Regions from separate parts of the Pseudomonas sp. NFX71 genome, predicted to be linked through region 2. Evidence: predicted binding sites of a transcription regulator. Region 2 holds the regulator's gene; the other holds the start of a gene.
What was found. The regulator sigma-54, encoded in region 2, starts transcription at its own class of promoters, with help from an activator protein. The targets are predictions, from matches to a motif close to ANTGGCATNNANNTTGCTNT.
Positions count from the first base shown of each region.

Region 1 (7,180 bases), 2.0 Mb from region 2:
GTACAGGTCTTTCTGGTCCGGCTCGTACCCGAGGGCGTCGATGCCCATTTGGGCGCTGGACGGGTCGAGGATCCGGATCACCACTTTCTCGCCCCACAGGGTCGGCAGGGTATTGACCCGGAAGTCGATGGACTTGCTCTTGGACAGGCGCATCTTGATCCGCCCGTCCTGGGGTTTGCGTCGCTCGGAGATGTCGAGGCTGGCCATAACTTTCAGGCGCGCGGCGATGCGGTTGGCCAGTTGAATCGGTGGCTTGGCGACTTCACGCAACATGCCGTCGGTGCGCATCCGCACGCGGTAGGTTTTCTCGTAGGGTTCGAAGTGCAGGTCGGATGAGCCGCTCTTGATTGCGTCGAGCAACATCTTGTGGACAAAGCGCACCACCGGCGCGTCGTCGGCGTCTTGCCCGGCGATGGCGTCCTGGTTGCGGTCGTCGATCGACTCGATGTCGACGCCATCGAGGTCGACGTCAGCCATGTCTTCGAGGCCGGAATTGTGGCTGTCGAAAAATTTCTCGATGGCGTCGCTGAGCTTGTCGTCCTCCACCAGGATGGCTTCGGTGTTCAGCCCGGTGCTGAACTGGATATCGTTGATGGCCTGGTAATTGGTCGGGTCGGAAACGCCGACGAACAACTTGTTGCCGCGCCGCCAGAGGGGCAGGGCGTTGTGCTGGCGAAGCAGTTTTTCGCTGACCAGCCCTTTGGGTTGGGACTCTTTGTCCAGGCAGTGGAGGTCCAGCAGCGCCATGCCGAAATGCTCGGAGGCGATCTCGGCGATCTGACGGCTTTTCACCAGTTTGTTCTGCACCAGATAACTGACCAGGGAGAGTTTCTGGCGTTGGGCTTGCTGATACGCCTGTTGCGCGCTTTTGTCAGTGAGCAGTTCGGCCATGACCAATTGCTTGGCCAGACCGCTAAGGGCGATGTCATTCATTGGGATACCGGACGCAGACAGTTCATGACTTATAGCCTAGTCAACCCAAGGAGCCAAACCAGCGCTGCTCTGGTGACAAAAAGTGTCAGTTAGTGCGGACCTTGGGTGCAGACAAAAGCGTCGCGTTGTTCTCGCGCCCCGTTAACAGGGGATTAACGGATTGGCACGGGCTGTGCTGCGGCTAATTCAGATCATGAGATGTCGACTCATGCATGGAGCTTGTCTATGAATACTCAAAAAGGTTTTACGCTGATCGAACTGCTGATCGTGGTGGCGATCATCGGGATTCTGGCGACATTTGCGTTGCCGGCTTATTCGAAATATCAGGCCCGGGCCAAAGTTACGGCCGGGCTTGCTGAGATTTCTGCTTTAAAAGTGAATTTTGAAGATGTGCTGAATCAGGGGGTCAATCCGGATTTGGCCAAAGTGGGTGGCACGTCGCCTACCACCAATTGCACGATCACTGCTTCGGGTACAGCCTCTGACGGCAAAGGTACTATCGGTTGCACGATTCTTAATGCGCCAGCGCCAGTTCTTAGCAAGACCATTACGCTGACCCGCGACCCGACAACCGGCTGGGCGTGTACGACCAAGGTCGATGCCGACTATGCCCCAGGCGGATGTGTTGCTAACTAAGAGCCTGTTCTGCCTCGCTTGAAATATGCCCCGTTAAAACGGGGCATTTTTTTTGATAGCCCAAAGGAAAAAAAGAAAACCCCGAGAATTCATGGCCTTAGGCCCACGCCAAAACCCGCAACTTGCATGTACATATTTTCAAAGTCATGCAATTTGCATGATTCCGAAAATTTCACTTTTATATATATCATTGATTTATAACGATTTTTTATCTGTCTCAAACTTGGCACAGCGTTCGCAATATACCCAGTAACCCTGCTGACAAGACATGCAGCAGACTTTATGAAAAAACAGGAGTTACTCGTATGAAGAAGTTCGCTATCGCTGCCGCTACTGCTACCGCGCTGACCCTGACCATGGCCAACGCTGCATTTGCTCAAACCACCCAGGCTACCCAGTCCCCAATGGTGCTGGCTGCTGGTGAAGTGACAGAAGCCAAAGAAGCAACCTCTGACACCTGGATCACCACCAAAGTCAAAGCTGACCTGGTGACCGAAAAAGGCATTCCTGGTACCGACATCAAGGTTGAAACCAACAAAGGTGTTGTTTCCCTGTCGTCTACCGTCGCGGTGACTGACGCTCAGAAAGCCACTGCTGTGGCCATCACCAAGAAAATCAAAGGCGTCAAAGCGGTCTCCGCTGACGGCCTGAAAGCCGAGTAAGGCAAGACTTCTCGCCTGGACCGGGAGAAGACGCGGTAGACGGGCCGAGTCATACGTCCGCCGCGACTTGAGAGTTCATGCGACGGCCACAAGGATGTGGCCATTACAGGCCCCGGACATTCGTGTTCGGGGCCTGTTCTATTGTGGGCGCACAAAAAAAGATCGCTGCCTTCGACAGCGCCTACAGATATCCACATTCCCTGTAGGCGCTGCCGAAGGCTGCGATCTTTTGCTCTTCAGTTACCGCGCTTGCTGGTGATCTGCTTCAACCGATTCCCTTCAAACCGCAGATACTGGTACATCCCGCCGCTGGGTCCGTAGGTCCATTCCTCGACCTGGAATTCTTCCCGGCGATTGGCACTGCGCTTGTAGCCCAACAGGTCGCGGCTGACCGGCTCACCGCACTTCTGCAGCACCTCGCTGGACCTGTCCCCGACGCTGACCAACTGACTGCCGCAACGCAGGGTATCGGCGGCCGAAGCCTGACTGGCCGCGAGTGCCAGGGTCAGGCCGACCAGCAATTGTTTGATCATCACTCGGCGTCCAGATGCAGTGGTGTCACCACCTTGCCGTCACTTTCCGCTTCGCCGAGGCTGGCGTCGATGAAATACACGCGGTCGTCGGCCAACTGTCCCTTGTCGACCAGATAATCCTTGATGCTGCTGGCACGGTCCTGGCCCAGTTGGCGCAACAGCACGTCGCTGGTACTCCAGAACTTGATCACGTCCGCGCGCATTTTCGCGGTGCGTTCTTCCTTGCCCAGATCCTTCCATTCGGCGGGTGGCTGGGTTTTCAGGCGAGTGCGGTAGATGCCTTCCAGCAGCGGGCCTTTCTCGCTGTCCGGTACTTGCAGCAGCGAAGCCTGCGCCGGCACCTTGTCGCCGCGACGCTGGAGCATTTTGTAGTAGTTGTACTGGTATTCCCGCTCCAGGCGTTGCTCGGCGATCGGCGGACCATCACTGCTGGCGGCAGCGGTGCCTTCGATTTCCAGGCGCAACGCCGGACGTTCCTTGAGGGCCTGGGACAGTTTGACCAACGAGCCCTCGGCCTCCTTGCTCAGGTCGCTGGAACCTGGTGCGAACGACACCGTGCCCAGGTCTTCCGAGCCACCGCCACTGACCAGTCCGCCGATCATTTTGAACGGCGCGGCGGCGGCCTTGACGATCAGGTTGCGCAGGGTCTGCCAGACAATCGGCATGACGCTGAATTGTGGATTGTTGAGGTCGCCGGTGACCGGCAGTTCGATGGAAATCTTGCCGTCGACGTCCTTGAGCAGGGCAATCGCCAGTTTCAACGGCAGGCTGACGGCGTCCGGGCTGTCGACCTTTTCACCGAGCTGCAACTGCTCGACCACCACTTTGTTTTCAGCCTTGAGCTGACCTTTGGTGATCAGGTAATGCAGGTCGAGATTGAGCCGACCCTTGCGGATACGGTAGCCGGCGAACTTGCCGGAGTAGGGCGTCAGCGTGGTCAGCTCGACGCGTTTGAAACTGGTGGCGATGTCGAGGCTGGCCATTGGGTCGAACGGATTGACCGAGCCCTTGATGGTCACCGGTGCGTAGCGATCGACCTTGCCTTTGATGTCCACGGTCGCCGGTTTCGCCTGACGGCTGTCGATGGTGCCGATCTGGCCGTTGAGCTGTTGCACGGCGGTGGCGAAGTTCGGGGTCAGACTGAAGTCGGCAAAGTTGGCCGAGCCGTCATTGATGGCAACCCCGCCAATGTGGATGCCCAGCGGTTTGTCCTTGCTGGCGGCGGGTTTGGCGGCGGCCGTTTTGGCCCCGGAGTCGGGCGGCTGCGGGATCAGCAGGTCATCGACGTTGGTGGTGCGGTCATCGTTGATCATGAAGCGCACATAGGGCTGGAACAGGTTGATCCGGTCGATCGACAGGCTGTCGCCGTGCTGATAATTCAAGCCTTCGACCACCACCTGCTGCCACTTGAGAAAGTCGCGGGTTTTCAGGGTGTCGAGGGTGTGCAGCTGATCGATTTGCGCGCGTCCTGTCACGCTCAGCGCCAACGGCTCGGTGCTTTTCAGGTTGACTGCGAGGTCGCTGCCGAGCATGCCGCTGCGCAGTTCGAGGCGAATGAACGGGTTGATGTAGGACTGGGCAACCCGCAGGTCGATGTCCTTGGTCTGCACGTTGAGCCTGGCGCTGACCGGGGCCAGATTGACCTCGCCATCGGCGGTGATCTTGCCTTGCTTGCCCACGCCGGTGTCGAGCTTGAGGGTAAAGGGCGAGCCATTGAGGCTGTCGAAATTCTGCAGGTCCAGGTTCAGCGGGGTCAGGTCCAGCGTCACGGCGGGTTGCGCTTTTCGATCAGCCAGGTGCACCTGGTAATCGCGCAGTTGCACGTCCTTGAGCACTACCTGCCAAGGCTTGCTCGGCGCGGCAGGCGCTTTCGGCGAGTCGGCGGCTGCCGGCGTGCTGACGGGCTCGGCTTTGGCTTTCGTAGCTTCCTTGGACGGTTGGCTGGCGAACAGTTTCTGCCAGTCGAGTTGGCCGTCCGCTTCGAGCGCCGCCCAGGTTTCCAGTTTATTGCTGCGAATCTTGCCGACCACGACTTGCTGTTTGGCCAGGTCCACGGTGGTGTCGGTGATGTCCAGTCGCGCGAGTTTCGCCAGCGGTCGACCGTCCGGGGCATTGATGGCGAAAGGCGCGACGCTGACCGCTACGTTGCTCAGCAGCAGTTCGGTTTCCTTGGACAAGTTGAGCTTGTAGTCGGTGCTCAGGTTCAGCACGCCGTTTTCCAGCACCAGCGGCAGCGCGTCGCGCACATAAGGCCAAAAGGCTTTCATCTGGCCGTCGGTGATTTTCAGCTTACCTTCGGAGGCGATCGGGATCAGGCTGAAATTGCCGGTCCAGTCGAGTTGCCCACCGTTCGGGCCGATGGCCACAAGGGTCATGTCGGCGCTGTCTTCGGGCAGGGTGCTGAGGTTGTTCAGCTCGAAATCGAGTTTGTCGTAGAGGAACTCGATGGCTTCGCTGGGGCGATCGTCCTTGAAGTGCACGACACCGTCCGCCAGTTTGATCCGCTCTATGCGCAGCGGAAAAGGTTTGGCGTCCGGGTCGGCCGGGGTCGGTTCGCTGGCGGGGATGTTGAACAGACCGAGCAGATTGAGCTTGCCGTCCTTGCCAAAGAGGATTTCGGTCTTGGGTTTGTCCAGCTCGATATCCGACAGATGCAGTGCTTTGGTCCAGAGGCTGTCGATCTGCAGGTTGGCGTACAGGCGTTCGAAGCCGACCTGTTCCTTGCCCGGCTCGCCGATGATCAGGCCCCATAGGGTGACTTCAAGGCTGAAGGGGTTGAGTTCGATTCGCTGAATCGTGGCGGGCGTCGTGGCGTAGTTGGCCAGTTGCTGGTTGGCAACCCGCAATGCGATGCCCGGCAAAATCAGAAACCCCAGCAGGCTGTAGAGGGCCAGAGCAGTCAACAGGGCGCCGATAGCGCGGATCAATCCTTTGGGCATGTGTGGCTTCATCTGTCTGAATCGGAGTGCGTTGGAGTATGGCACGCGAATCCGGTTCCGAAGCCACCCTGCGTTATAGGATTTATCTGAAATTTTCTTTGGGATTCAGAGTTGCAGGATCAGGGTTTTCAGCGGTGGCTGTTGATCCATGGACGGGAAATCGCCGCCCGGTTTCATCACCGTCCACTCGCGCACCGGCCTCCCGGCTTTCTCGGCGCAACGCAAAACCTGTTCGCGCCAGTCGTCCATGCTGACTTTTGCCAGGTTGTTGCAGCAGATCAGCACGCCATTGTCGGCGGTGGTCAGCAGCGCCGGTTTGAGCAGGCTCTGGTAGTCGCGCAGCAGGTCGACGGTGCCGAAAGCGCTCTTGGCCCAGGCCGGTGGGTCCAGCAACACCAGGTCGTATTGACGTTGTTCCAGGCGTTGATAGCTCGGCAATTTTTGCCCGCGGCGCTGGCTGATGGGCAGGCCGGCGAGCTGGCGAATGGCCGGGAAGTAATCGGACTGGATGAACTGCATGGTCGGCAACTGCGGATTGAGCAGACCGTTTTCGCGGCCAACTGCCAGATTGCCTTCGGCGAAATCCAGGTTGCACACTTCGCTCGCGCCACCGGCCGCAGCGCTCAGGCCGACGCCGCAGGTGTAGGCAAACAGGTTGAGCACGCTTTTGTGCTTGCTGTGTTCCTTGACCCAGCCGCGGGTGTTGCGCAGGTCGAGGAACAGCAGCGGGTCCTGACCGGCGTGACGGCCGCGGACCCGGTAGTTCAGGCCCCATTCGTGGCCGACCAGGTCTTGCAGGGCGGCTTCGTCGGCGCGGTAAACGGTGTCTTCGCGGTCGATGCGCGAGTTGCCCCGGGAACGGTCGTTGTAGACCAGCAGGGTTTCGAAGCCCAGGTGTTGATTGATCGCCTCGTGCAGTTGCAGCAGGTCATCGCGCTCCAGGGCCTGGTGAAAGCTCTGCACCAACAGTTGCGGGCCGTAGCGGTCGATGGTCAGGCCGCCGGCGCCTTCCTGGCTGCCATGGAACAGGCGATAGCAATCGGTGCCTTGCTGATGCAGTTCGGCAAGCAGGTCCTGGCGATGATCGAGGGCGGCGCGCAGCGCCTGATTCAAGGAAGACATGCTGAGCGCCTTGCAGGAGGGAGGGAATTTGGCGCGGGAGTTTAACACTGTGGCAAGGGGGATTGCCTGTGGCGCGGGAGCTTGCGCCCGCTGGGCTGCGAAGCGGCCCCAAAATCTCGAGCGTTTCCGAAATCTTGCCAGTGCTGTGCACTGGAACGGGGGCAAGCCCCCTCGCCACAAGGGCCGGAGTTCAGGTCGGCAACCCCATCCGCCGCTTCGCCCGATGCACCGAGCCATTACGCACTGCCCAGCGCAGCATCGGCGCGCTGCGGTTGACGCTGGCGCGGATCAGCGTGCGTTGCAGCGGACTCTGGCGGACGCCCAGCATGTCACTGGCCCAATCCGGCAGCAGGTC
Region 1 is NZ_CP182230.1:940,676-947,855, reverse strand. Features, by position in the region: gene pilB (type IV-A pilus assembly ATPase PilB) at 1-933, opposite strand, end outside; gene ACM1ZW_RS04350 (pilin) at 1,159-1,569, shown strand; gene ACM1ZW_RS04345 (BON domain-containing protein) at 1,875-2,231, shown strand; gene ACM1ZW_RS04340 (DUF2845 domain-containing protein) at 2,468-2,764, opposite strand; gene ACM1ZW_RS04335 (DUF748 domain-containing protein) at 2,764-5,715, opposite strand; gene ACM1ZW_RS04330 (class I SAM-dependent rRNA methyltransferase) at 5,809-6,825, opposite strand; gene ACM1ZW_RS04325 (oxygenase MpaB family protein) at 7,016-7,180, opposite strand, start outside.
Region 1: the regulator sigma-54 is predicted to act here: its motif matches at 1,093-1,112, upstream of ACM1ZW_RS04350 (pilin).

Region 2 (7,180 bases):
CAGCAGGGCCGGCCGGTGATCGATGTCGCTCTGGAACACACCGACCTGACACGTAGCCAACTGGAAGAGTTGCTCAATCCGGAAAAGCTCACCGCAGGCGGCGTGTAATCACCGCAACCGCTTTGGAGGCTCACCATGGAGCACTGGAAACGCACGATCGAAAGGGCAAACCGCTGTTTCATGCTGGGCGAACTGGTGGATGCCCGCGAAGCTTACCTGCAGGCATTGGCCCTGGCTCAGGTGTTGTTCGAGCGCTGGGCGGACGCCGACGAAGCGGTGGCGGCCTGCGTGATTTCCCACCACAACCTGGCGGACCTGCATTTGCGTCTGAACCAGCCGGAGGAGAGCGCCGAATACCTGTGCGCCATCCACCAGCGGCTATTGAAGACCATGCAGGACCCGCGGCTGGCGCCCGCATTGCGCGAAGCAGCGCTGCGTCAGAGCAGTAAAACCTACGTCGAACTGCTGAATTTCATCAGCGAGCACGGCGAATACCCGCGTACTCATCGTTTGCTGCACACCGATGCTGCGTCGCCCGCTGCGCCTCTACCTCATGGAGTCCATTGAAATGGCTTTTAGCTTGCCTGCCTTGCCGTACGCCTACGATGCCCTGGAACCGCACATCGATGCGCAAACCATGGAAATCCACTACACCAAGCATCACCAGACCTACATCAACAACCTGAACGCCGCCTTAGAAGGCACCGAGTTTGTCGAGTGGCCGGTGGAAAAACTGGTGGCTGCCGTTCAACAGCTGCCGGAAAAACTCCGCGCAGCGGTGATCAATCAGGGCGGTGGTCACGCCAACCATTCGCTGTTCTGGGAAGTCATGGTGCCCAACGGCGGCGGTCAGCCGGACGGCGAGCTGGCCAAGGCGATCGACGACCAACTGGGCGGCCTCGACCGTTTCAAGGAAGCGTTCACCAAAGCCGCGCTGACCCGTTTCGGCAGCGGCTGGGCCTGGCTGAGTGTGACCCCGCAAAAGACCCTGGTCGTGGAAAGCAGCGGTAACCAGGACAGTCCGTTGATGAACGGCAATACACCCATCCTCGGCCTGGATGTCTGGGAGCACGCCTATTACCTGCAATATCAAAACCGTCGCCCGGAATACATCAACGCGTTTTATAACGTGATCAATTGGCCTGAAGTCGCTGCGCGCTATCAGGCTGCACTGGTTTAAGTCTTCTATAAAAACAATCCTGGGCTGACTATGGGCACTGAAACACTGGCGATCGGAAGTGGGCGGATGTTTCGTTACGCATTGGGGTCGCTGTTACTGCTGGCGGGTATGAGCTTGTTGGTCGCCCAGGGCCTGGCGTGGCTGGATCTTGAACCGAAACTGCTACGGGCCTTACAGGGCGGTGCGATCTGCGCATTGGGTACGGCCCTGGGCGCGGTACCGGTGCTGGTGATTCGGCGCATGCCCCAGGCGGTCAGCGATACACTGCTCGGCTTCGGTGCCGGGGTGATGCTCGCGGCGACAGCTTTTTCGCTGATCGTTCCGGGCATTGCTGCGGCTGAAAGCCTGGGGCTGACGCCTTGGGCGGCGAGCGGCCTGATCAGCTTCGGCATCATGCTGGGTGCGTTCGGGTTGTTTCTGGTGGATCGAAAGGTGTCTGGCGCATCGCCGGAAATGCTCGTTGGCACGCTGGAGCGACCGGTCATTCCGCCACGGATCTGGTTGTTCGTGTTTGCCATCATTGCCCACAACATTCCTGAAGGCATGGCGGTCGGTGTCTCGGCGGGTGGCGGCATGCCCGACGCCGACAGCCTGGCCATGGGCATCGCGTTGCAGGATGTACCGGAGGGGTTGGTGATTGCGTTGGTGTTGGCCGGGGCAGGGATGTCGCGGGTCAAAGCGTTCCTGATCGGTGCGGCGTCAGGATTGGTCGAACCGGTCTTTGCGCTGTTGTGCGCCTGGCTGGTGACCCTGGCCGAGTTGCTCTTGCCGTTGGGCCTGGCACTGGCGGCCGGGGCGATGTTGTTGGTGGTGACGCATGAAGTCATTCCCGAGTCGCGCCGCCATGGTCATGACAAGCTGGCCAGCCTTGGGTTGCTGATCGGGTTTTGTTTGATGATGGTGATGGATACCGCGCTCGCCTGAAAAAAGATCGCAGCCTTCGGCAGCTCCTGCATGAGATTGCATTCACATGTAGGAGCTGCCGAAGGCTGCGATCTTTTTATTCGCCTTCGTCGAAGAAGTTGTTGATCAACGCGACCAGTGCATCCAGTGCTTCCTGTTCTTGCTCGCCTTCCGTGCTCAGATGGATCTTGGTGCCCTTGCCAGCGGCGAGCATCATCATGGCCATGATGCTTTTGCCATCGACCGTGGATTCCGGCGTGCGTCCGACCCGGATCGTGCAATCCTTGAACTGACCGGCCACGCCGACGAATTTGGCAGAAGCACGGGCATGCAGGCCCAGCTTGTTGATGATTTCGATTTCCAGAGCAGGCATCGCGATGTGAATCCTTTAGCTGAGGTCGCGGTGGCGGACCTGGACGTTCTTCAGGGATTTTTGCAGGACCTGGCCCAGACGTTCGGTCAGGTACACGGAGCGGTGATGCCCGCCGGTACAGCCAATGGCAATGGTGACATAAGCACGGTTGCTGGCGGCAAAGCGGGGCAGCCATTTGAGCAGGTAAGTGGAAATGTCTTGGAACATCTCCTCGACGTCCGGCTGGGCCGCCAGGTACTCGGCAACCGGCTGGTCAAGCCCGGACTGATCGCGTAGCTCCGGCTTCCAATAAGGGTTCGGCAGGCAGCGCACGTCGAACACCAGATCGGCGTCCACCGGCATGCCGCGCTTGAATCCGAACGATTCCACCAGGAACGCAGTGCCGGGTTCCGGTTGGTTCAGCAGGCGCAATTTGATGGTATCGCGCAGCTGATAAAGGTTCAGGTTGGTGGTATTGACCTTGAGATCGGCGAGGTCGGCAATCGGCCCGAGCAGGTTGGTTTCATCGTTGATCGCCTCGGCCAGCGAGCGATTGGCGCTGCTCAGCGGGTGACGGCGGCGGGTTTCCGAAAAACGCTTGAGCAAGGTTTCTTCGTCGGCATCCAGGTACAGGACGTCGCATTGGATATGCCGGCTGCGGACTTCTGCGAGCAGTTCCGGAAAACGGGTCAGGTGGCTCGGCAAGTTGCGCGCATCGATGGAGACGGCAACCAGCGGCTGCGCCAGCTCTGTGTGAATCAACGCACGCTCGGCCAGTTCCGGCAGCAACCCGGCGGGCAGGTTGTCGATGCAGTAATAGCCGTTGTCCTCGAGAACATCGAGCGCGGTGCTTTTACCTGAGCCGGAACGGCCACTGACGATGATCAAGCGCATGATTAGTGCCTGTTTTGCTCGTCCAGGACAACCTGATACAAGGCTTCATTGCTCGGTGCGCTGCGCAGGCGATCACGGACTTCCTTGCGATCAAGCATGCTGGCGATCTGCCGGAGCAATTCAAGGTGCGCATCGGTAGCCGCTTCCGGGACCAGCAGAACGAACAGCAGGTCAACCGGGGCGCCGTCGATGGCGTCGAAATCGATGGGGGCATCCAGGTGCATCAAGGCACTGATGGGCGAGGTGCAGCCTTTCAGGCGGCAGTGGGGGATAGCGATGCCGTTACCAAAACCGGTCGAGCCAAGTTTTTCACGGGCAATCAAAGCCTCGAAGACATCTTGCATCTCCAGATCCAGCACTTCTTTATGGATAAGGTTGGCAATTTGCTCGAGGGCTTTCTTTTTGCTGCCGCCCGGCACGTTCACGAGGGAACGGCCGGGGGTCAGGATGCTTTCAAGTAGGATCATGGGTTGGGAGTGTTAACGACCGGTCGCGCCCTGGAGGAGGCTTTGGGTCTTTTCCTTATGCTTTTTGAGTTGTTTATCCAGCTTGTCGGTCAGCGCGTCGATCGCCGCGTACATGTCGGTATGTTCCGCGTTTGCGACCACTTCATTGCCGGGAATATGCAGCGTGGCTTCGATTTTCTGCTTCAGCTTCTCGACCGTCATCGTGACTTGCACGTTGGTGATCTTGTCGAAATGCCGCTCTAATCGTTCGAGTTTTTCGCCGATGTAGGTGCGAAGAGGTTCGGTCACTTCCAGTTGGTGTCCACTGATGTTGACTTGCATACAGCTTCTCCTTCGTTGCCAGTGCATAAAGCGGTAGATCAGATGATCTACCACTGGAACGCTGTGGCGTGGCTCTACATCAACCGCTTGCGTTCGCTCGAAGGCGCGATCCCGAGGGATTCGCGGTACTTGGCGACGGTGCGGCGAGCCACCTGAATGCCTTGTGCCTCCAGTAAACCAGCGATCTTGCTGTCACTCAACGGCTTTTTCTGATTTTCCGCAGCAACCAGTTTTTTGATGATCGCGCGGATCGCCGTGGACGAGCATTCGCCGCCTTCGGAGGTGCTGACGTGGCTGGAGAAAAAGTATTTCAGCTCATATATGCCCCGAGGGGTATGCATGAATTTTTGCGTGGTCACCCGTGAAATCGTCGATTCGTGCATGCCCACCGCTTCGGCGATGTCATGCAGGACCAGCGGTTTCATCGCTTCGTCGCCGTATTCCAGAAAGCCGCGTTGATGCTCGACGATCTGGGTGGCAACTTTCATCAGGGTTTCGTTACGGCTTTGCAGGCTCTTGATGAACCAGCGGGCCTCTTGCAACTGATTGCGCATGAAGGTGTTGTCGGCGCTGGTGTCGGCGCGACGCACGAAACCGGCGTATTGAGCGTTGACCCGCAGTCGCGGTACCGATTCCTGATTCAGTTCTACCAGCCAGCGCTCGTTGTCCTTGCGCACGATCACATCGGGGACCACGTATTCGGCTTCACTGGACTCGATCTGCGAGCCAGGGCGTGGGTTGAGGCTCTGTACCAGTTCGATGACCTGGCGCAGTTCGTCTTCCTTCAGCTTCATGCGGCGCATCAGCTGGCTGTAGTCGCGGCTGCCGAGCAAGTCGATATAGTCGGTGACCAGGCGCTTGGCCTCGGCCAGCCAAGGCGTCTTGGCGGGCAGCTGGCGCAATTGCAGCAGCAGGCATTCACCAAGGTTGCGGGCGCCGATGCCGGCCGGCTCGAATTGCTGGATGCGATGCAGGACGGCTTCGATTTCGTCCAGTTCGATGTCGAGTTCCGGATCGAAAGCTTCGAGGATTTCCTCGAGGGTTTCGTCCAGGTAGCCCTGGTTGTTGATGCAATCGATCAGGGTCACGGCGATCAGACGATCGGTGTCGGACATCGGCGCCAGGTTCAATTGCCACAAGAGATGGCTTTGCAGGCTTTCACCGGCCGATGTGCGGGTGGTGAAATCCCACTCGTCGTCATCGTTGCTCGGCAGGCTGCTGGCGCTGGTCTGGTAGACGTCTTCCCATGCGGTGTCGACGGGCAGTTCGTTGGGAATGCGCTCGTTCCAGTCGCCCTCATCGAGGTTGTCCACCGTCGGGGCGGTTTCCTGGTAGGAGGGCTCTGAAACATCGGCGTTGGGTTGCTGTTCGGCTTTGTCGGCCAAGGGGTCGGCGTTATCGAAGTCGTCGCCTTCTTCCTGGCGTTCGAGCATCGGATTGGACTCCAGGGCTTCCTGGATTTCCTGTTGCAGGTCCAGGGTCGACAATTGGAGCAGGCGGATGGCCTGTTGCAGCTGCGGTGTCATCGTCAGCTGCTGGCCCATTCTCAAGACTAGCGATGGTTTCATGGCAGGGGCTTAACACCTTATTCGCCGGCGCACATGCGCCATCCACTACAGGGCGCCGGAGCGCCAAACATAAGCAAATTATATGCCTGAAACTGCAACGTTTGCCTAGAGCGCTGTAACAATAAAAAATTGTTGATTTTTTATCGAGACAAGCGCTCGGCGACTAGCCAGAGACGCCCTGATGCTTACAGGCGGAACTCATGGCCCAGATAGACTTCTTTCACGAGGTCGTTGGCCAGGATGGTGGCAGAATCACCTTCGGCGATCAGCTGGCCATCGTTGACGATGTAGGCGGTTTCGCAGATATCCAGGGTCTCACGGACGTTGTGGTCGGTGATCAGCACGCCAATGCCCTTGGCCTTGAGGTGGTAGATGATCTGCTTGATGTCGCCCACCGAAATCGGGTCCACACCGGCGAAGGGTTCGTCGAGGAGGATGAATTTCGGGTTGGTTGCCAGTGCACGGGCGATTTCCACGCGGCGGCGTTCACCACCGGACAGGCTCATGCCGAGGTTGTCCCGGATGTGGCTGATGTGGAATTCCTGCAGCAGGCTTTCCAGCTCTTTGCGGCGATCGGCCTTGTCGAGTTCCTTGCGGGTCTCGAGGATTGCCATGATGTTGTCGGCAACCGAGAGTTTGCGGAAGATCGACGCTTCTTGTGGAAGATAGCCGATACCGGCCTTCGCACGACCGTGCATCGGCTGGTGGCTGACGTCCAGATCGTCGATCAGGACGCGGCCCTGATCGGCCTGGACGAGGCCGACGATCATGTAGAAGCAGGTGGTCTTGCCGGCGCCGTTAGGACCAAGCAGGCCGACGATCTGACCGCTGTCGATGGACAGGCTGACGTCGCGCACGACCTGGCGGCTCTTGTAGCTCTTGGCCAGATGCTGAGCTTTCAGAGTTGCCATTACGGGGCCTTTTGCTCTTCGGTTTTCTTTTTCGGCTGGATCACCATGTCGATCCGCGGGCGCGATTCGGTCACGTTGGTGCCTGTGGCACGGCCGGCGCTGGCGAGCTTTTTATTGGTGTCGTAGACGATTTTCTCGCCTTGGGTAACGTTGCCGTCCTTGTCGATGACTTTCGCCTTATCGATCAGCACGACGCGGTCTTGGGAGGCGTGGTACTGGATAGTCACGCCGTACCCCTGAACTGGTTTGGTGTCGCCAGCGGTCTGCAACTGCTCGAAGTAGGCCAGGTTGCCGACCGAAGTCACGACGTCAATGTCGCCGGCTGCGGTGCGGGTGATGGTGACCTTGTTGCCGGTAACCTTCATCGAGCCCTGGGTAATGATCACATCGCCGGTGTAGGTGGCAACGCCATTCTTGTCGTCCAGTTGGGCGTCGTCGGCCTGAATGCGGATAGGCTGCTGTTGATCGTTCGGCAGAGCCCAGGCGCTCACGCTTCCCAGTGCTGCGCCCAGACCGAGCAAAATAGGGAGAGTTTTAACGAGCCTCATACTGTCCTCTTACGTTCGATAGCAGGTGTATCCTGC
Region 2 is NZ_CP182230.1:2,910,653-2,917,832, forward strand. Features, by position in the region: gene ACM1ZW_RS13290 (class II fumarate hydratase) at 1-108, shown strand, start outside; gene ACM1ZW_RS13295 (hypothetical protein) at 136-567, shown strand; gene ACM1ZW_RS13300 (superoxide dismutase) at 569-1,180, shown strand; gene ACM1ZW_RS13305 (ZIP family metal transporter) at 1,211-2,104, shown strand; gene ACM1ZW_RS13310 (HPr family phosphocarrier protein) at 2,181-2,456, opposite strand; gene rapZ (RNase adapter RapZ) at 2,472-3,329, opposite strand; gene ptsN (PTS IIA-like nitrogen regulatory protein PtsN) at 3,332-3,796, opposite strand; gene hpf (ribosome hibernation-promoting factor, HPF/YfiA family) at 3,809-4,117, opposite strand; gene ACM1ZW_RS13330 (RNA polymerase factor sigma-54) at 4,192-5,685, opposite strand; gene lptB (LPS export ABC transporter ATP-binding protein) at 5,871-6,596, opposite strand; gene lptA (lipopolysaccharide transport periplasmic protein LptA) at 6,596-7,144, opposite strand; gene lptC (LPS export ABC transporter periplasmic protein LptC) at 7,131-7,180, opposite strand, start outside.